2 regions of the Mahella australiensis 50-1 BON genome follow, and region 1 is predicted to be linked to the other one. Evidence: riboswitches for the same ligand, from Rfam matches in the RefSeq annotation. Region 1 holds a riboswitch; the other holds the start of a gene.
What was found. Region 1 has a riboswitch for cyclic di-AMP ahead of MAHAU_RS00030 (C40 family peptidase). Riboswitches for the same ligand answer to the same signal wherever they lie in the genome.
Positions count from the first base shown of each region.

Region 2: another riboswitch for cyclic di-AMP. It lies ahead of dapB (4-hydroxy-tetrahydrodipicolinate reductase); the one in region 1 lies ahead of MAHAU_RS00030 (C40 family peptidase).

Region 1 is NC_015520.1:5,283-8,459, reverse strand. It holds gene gyrA (DNA gyrase subunit A) at 1-947, opposite strand, end outside; gene MAHAU_RS00030 (C40 family peptidase) at 1,054-1,968, opposite strand; cyclic di-AMP (ydaO/yuaA leader) riboswitch at 1,985-2,119, opposite strand; gene gyrB (DNA topoisomerase (ATP-hydrolyzing) subunit B) at 2,295-3,177, opposite strand, start outside.
Region 2 is NC_015520.1:1,801,257-1,804,433, reverse strand. It holds gene leuS (leucine--tRNA ligase) at 1-1,177, shown strand, start outside; gene MAHAU_RS08510 (NifU family protein) at 1,278-1,499, shown strand; cyclic di-AMP (ydaO/yuaA leader) riboswitch at 1,640-1,778, shown strand; gene dapB (4-hydroxy-tetrahydrodipicolinate reductase) at 1,908-2,762, shown strand.

The sequences.
Region 1 (3,177 bases):
ACGACATTTGGGTTTACATCCCGCTTTAAATCTATGGCGATGCGCATGCCCTCTTTATCGGATTCGTCCCTTATATCAGCTATTCCGTCTATCTTTTTATCTTTTACCAAATTAGCTATCTGTACAACGAGATCAGCCTTGGTGACCTGATATGGTATCTCGGTTACTATTATGCGCGATCTTCCGCCGGGTAAAGGTTCTATAGATGTTTTTCCCCTTACCTTTATTCTGCCGCGACCGGTATGATATGCCTGTTTTATCCCGTCTCTTCCCATTATAATGCCGCCGGTAGGGAAATCCGGCCCTTTAAGTGTTTTCATCAATTCGTCTATGGATATATCGGGATCATCTATTACCTTTATAGCCGCATCTATGGTTTCTTTAAGATTGTGCGGCGGTATATTGGTGGCCATGCCCACAGCTATACCGGCTGAACCGTTGACCAGAAGGTTGGGAAAACGCGAAGGCAATACAACCGGTTCTTTTAGTGTTTCATCGAAATTCGGTATAAAGTCGACGGTTTCTTTATCTATATCGGTGAGCATCTCCATAGCCAGACGCGATAGGCGTGCCTCGGTATAACGCATAGCCGCCGGAGGATCATTGTCTATTGATCCGAAGTTGCCATGTCCGTCTACTAATGGATATCTCATGCTGAAATCCTGTGCCATACGCACCATGCTATCGTAAACCGCAGCTTCGCCGTGCGGATGATACTTTCCGAGCACGTCACCGACTATCCTGGCCGATTTTCTGTATGGCTTATCGGGCATCAGCCCCAATTCGTTCATAGCATAAAGTATGCGACGGTGCACCGGTTTTAAACCGTCGCGCACATCAGGCAGTGCTCTACCCACTATGACGCTCATAGCATAATCTATGTATGAATGTTTCATCTCTTCTTCGAGATTTACCTCTATAACCTTTGTTTGTTCTTCTTCGGGCATCTATATTCCTCCATATGTTTGCATACTCTTCTATATATTATATCATATTTTCGCATAAAAAAGCGGCGAGCTTTGATCATCGCTCACCGCTTTGCTATTATACTTCTTATCTTACAACCCTTTTAGCTTGTATGTAATGGCTCTTATACCATGACTCATTTAAGCTATTTATTGCTACCTTGCGACCAGGATTTGGTGAATGTATAAACTCATTGCCGCCTATGTATATACCCATATGATAACCGCTGCCGCTGCTCTTGAATACTATCAAATCACCGGGCTGCAAATCGCTTTTGGCCACGGTGGGGGCATAGCTGCCGAAACCCTGACCGTCAGATGTACGTGGTATGGAATATCCGAATTTTTTGTATATATAATATGTAAGACCCGAACAATCGAAAGCGTTCGGCCCTGCCGCACCATGCACATAGGGCTTGCCCAATTGCTGTTCGGCAAAAGCTACTATCTGCGATGAAATCGAAGATGAACGCGATGAAGATGTAACATTAGAAACAGGCTTGGTTTTCGTTATGTACTTCGAAGATGCCCATCCGCTATAATTGCCGTATTTCACCTGACTCCAACCATTTTCCTCAGATAATACAGTCACTTGGCTTCCTTTGGGCATAACCGTTATTCTTGCGCCCGATGTGCTCGGAGATTTACGCAGTATTAAACCGCCGTTGGCTGTTACCCAGCCTGGAGCTACCGCAGTATTCCCACGAGATGCCGTTGCAATACTACCCGATGATATCTTTATGTAATCCGCAGACATCCATCCTGCCTTGCCGTTAAAAACCACATTGTACCAGTTGCCACTTTTATCTTTTACCGTAACTTTATCGCCTTTATAAGCGTTGGTCAATATACTCGAAGATGTACTTGGCTTGGATCGAAGGCGAACGCCGCTTCCGGTCACTGTACCTTGTGATGCAGCCATAGCGCTTGTACCAAAAACGCTGCTGAAAATAAAACCTGCGCTTATAATAGCTGCCGCCACAGCTTTCTTATAATCATTCATTTGCGTTGAACACAACTCCTCCTACGTTATTTCGCTTCCGAGGTTAGTTGACGGGTTCGGGAACGAAGGATTCCCTACCTATTAAAAGGATTCACCCCACCAAAAGTTCCCCCGTACCCTGCTATAGGCAGGGATTCAGCCAGTCGTTTTTTTACTCAACGCATATTATTATATTACTCCGTTTATAGCTCGTCAAAGCTCAAATCCGGTCGTTTAAGTCGATTATCTTCATTTATCTCACGTATTGTACGTTTTACTAATTATTAAGCAAATATTAAGAAATTATTACACAGATTAATAAAAAATTAACCGGGCAATTGCCCGGTCTATATATCGAGGTTTTTCACAAGATGTGCGTTGCTGGCTATAAATTCCCTGCGCGGCTCCACATTATCGCCCATAAGTATGGTAAATATCTCATCTGCAGCTATGGCATCCTCTATGGATACTTTCAACATGGTACGTTTAGCCGGATCCATGGTAGTATCCCATAACTGTACCGGATCCATCTCGCCGAGTCCCTTATATCTTTGCACTGTTATCCCATCACGCCCTATCCTGGTCAACAATTGTTCCAATTCCCTGTCCGAGTATATATAATACTCTTTTTTACCCTTCTCAACCTTGTATAACGGCGGCTGCGCTATATACACGTTGCCATTTTCCAATAATGGACGCATATATCTATAAAAGAACGTAAGCAACAGTGTTCTTATATGGCTGCCGTCCACATCGGCATCCGTCATGCATATTATGCGCTCGTACCGTAGCTTTGATATATCGAAGTCCTCGCCTATACCCGCTCCAAAAGCCGTTATCATGGCTTTTATCTCTTCATTGGACAATATCCTGTCCAAACGCGTTTTTTCTACATTCAATATCTTACCACGCAAAGGCAGTATAGCCTGGAAACGCCTGTCACGGCCTTGCTTGGCCGACCCACCTGCCGAATCGCCTTCCACTAAAAATATCTCGCACAGCTTCGGATCTCTCTCGCTGCAATCAGCCAATTTACCCGGCATCGATACGCTTTCCAGCGCGCTCTTGCGCCTGGTAAGCTCACGCGCTTTGCGGGCGGCCTCTCTCGCTCGAAATGCGCTTATGGCTTTTTCTATTATGATCTTGGTTACGGACGGATGTTCTTCAAAATAAGTGCTCAAACCATCCGATACTATACTGTCCACAATGCCTCTGACCTCGCTGTTGCCA
Region 2 (3,177 bases), 1.3 Mb from region 1:
TATACCGATAGTGTATTGCGAAAAATGCGGCGAGGTGCCAGTGCCCGAGGACCAATTGCCGGTTATGCTGCCTACCGATGTAGTATTTACAGGGACAGGCCAATCGCCGCTTACTACATCAGAAAGCTTCGTGAATACCAAATGTCCCATATGCGGCGGTCCAGCACGGCGTGAAGTCGATACCATGGACACATTTGTATGTTCCTCATGGTATTATTTGCGCTACACCGATCCGAGGAATGATAAAGAGGCATTCAACAAAGAGAAGGCATCATATTGGATGCCGGTGGATCAATACGTGGGCGGCGTAGAGCACGCAATACTTCATCTTTTATATTCGCGCTTCTTTACCAAAGTATTGCATGATTTGGGGCTAGTAGATGTGAATGAGCCATTTGTCAATTTGTTGACCCAAGGTATGGTGCTCAAGGATGGTTCCAAGATGTCCAAATCCAAAGGCAATATAGTAAGCCCGGAAGACATAGTGGATAAATACGGTGCGGATACGGCACGCCTGTTTATACTGTTTGCCGCGCCACCCGAAAGGGATTTGGAATGGAGCGATCAAAGCGTAGAAGGATGCTTTCGCTTTTTGAACCGCGTATGGAGATTGGTGGATCAATATGCCGATGCTGTAAAAGAGTGGGTAGAAAATGGAAAGCCTGAAACCGATTTAATAAGCGATGGGGATAAAGAGTTGCGCTATATCATAAACTACACTATAAAGAAGGTCAGCGATGATATAGCCGAACGCTATAACTTCAATACCGCTATAAGTGCTATAATGGAAATGGTTAATGCCATGTATCAGAGTGATACTGCTGATAGTCCATCGACTGTTATGATGGAAGCCGTAGAAACGTTGTTGTTGTTGTTGGCTCCGTTTGTACCACATATTTCCGAGGAAATGTGGCATAGGACGGGTCATGGTGCTCCGCTTTACCTGCAAGCATGGCCGATATACGATGCCGATGCCCTGGTAAAACAGCAGGTAGAGGTGGTGGTGCAAGTAAATGGCAAGGTGCGCGATAAGGTTATGATGCCTGCCGGGGCCGATGAGGACAAAATGAAAATCCTGGCTATGCAGTCGTCTAAGGTAGCGGCGTCTATAGCTGATAAAAACATCATAAAGGTTGTGTCTGTGCCGGATAAGTTGGTAAATATTGTTGTGAGATAAAAATATAATTGAAATGATAGGTTTTGTATGATATAATACCCATACAGCGATATAGCGATATATGCTGACCGATTATTTTATGCAGAGGAGGATAAATCCTATGAAAGAAAAAGTAGAAGCAGCATTGGAAAAAATACGCCCGGCTTTAAAGGCTGACGGTGGCGATGTGGAATTAGTCGATGTGGCAAGTGACGGTGTAGTAAAGGTCAAATTGACCGGGGCTTGCGGCGCATGCCCGTTTGCTCTGATGACATTGAAACAGGGTATAGAGGAAACGCTTAAAGAGAGCGTACCTGAGGTAAAAGAAGTAGTGGCTGTATAAGACTCATACTAAAAAGGCGTTGCATATAGCAACGCCTTTTTCGGACTTATGTTATGGCTATAATATAAGACTTTCCATACCAATTATAGGTAACATTTGCTTGACATCAGCACTGAAAAATATTAAAATATAAACATCTCAAGTTTGATTCGCTTAATTTCCTGAATATAGGAAAACGGGGGACCCATTAGGATAATATGAGGCGTATTCCGAAAGGATAGAGCAACTCTTTCAGCTCGAGCCTGTCAGCTAACCTCGTAAGCGTTGAAAGGGAGTGAACGGTGATATGATTATATGATAATAAAGCCGTGGTTGACTCCACGGTTTTATTTTTCCTCATTAGATGTAATAATATGGATATAAATTCGATGTTTAAGTCCAAATAATGTCATTTTAAGGAGGTAAGAGATGGTTAAAGCATGTATGATAGGTTTAGGTAGAACTGGTAAGATAGTAGCGAAGAACATGATAGGGAGAAAGGATATTCAATTGGTTATGGCCGTTTGCAGGCCCGGCAGTGATAAGATAGGACAGGATGTGGGAACTCTATTAGGCATATCTGAGACAGGCATAAAAGTAATGGGCAGCAACTTGCTAAATGAAGGATTAAGGATTTTTAAACCTGACGTAGCGATAGACTTCACTAATCCAGAGGCTTGCATAACGAATGCAACAGTGCTAGCACGCAATAAGATAAATGCAGTAATAGCAACTACAGGATTTACCGATATACAATTTCAGAAACTTCGGAGCATAGCCGTTCAAAACAAGGTAGGTATGGTTATAGCACCTAATATTACGCTTGGTGTAAATGTGTTACAGTTTTTGTGCAAAATTGCAGCTCAATTATTGGATGATTATGATGTAGAAATAATAGAAGAGCATTTTAAAGATAAAAAGGATATACCATCCGGTACGGCTATAAAAATAGCGGAAAGCATATCCGAAGGGCGGGGTATAGAGGATAGTGTTAAGATATTAACTGAGAATGACGCCATATCTTTAAGGGGAGCGAATATTATACCCATACATTCTCTCAGGGCCGGTGGTATAGTTGGCGTACATAAGGTAATGTTTGCCAGCGACGAAGATAGCGTGGAGATAATGCATCAGTCTTTTACTCGCTCTGCATTTGCCAAAGGGGCTATTAAAGCAGCTAAATTTATTGTCGGACGAAAGGGCGTTTATGATATGGCCGATGTTTTGAATCTTGAGGAGGCGTTGGAACGATTTGCCAATAAGCAGAGGGATTCACACGCATAATGGCAAACGTACCCTAAAAAGCCTGAACTGTAATTCGTAATATAACAAATTCAGCGCGTGCAATGATATAAAGCCTATGCCTGCTACAGGCTTGGCATATATACCTCGCTTTATATCACCCGTTTCAGTTATATATTACGAATTGCAGAAGTCTGAAAAAAATATTTGCATTTCTACGTTTTGCATGTTAAAATATTATTACTTGAACACAATGGCGTGATCAAGTGCGCAGAGATAGATTTGTTCGGCGCGTCATTAGAACATTTGAGTATGTTCTGATGAGGCGCTTAATTTTAACCCTTTTATGCAAGTTTTAGATTAAAATTATGCATTTAACTCATTATATCCTTAATATATAATCAGTTAAATGCGGCTATATGAGTAAATGCATTTGTTTACGTTTTTATAAATGCAT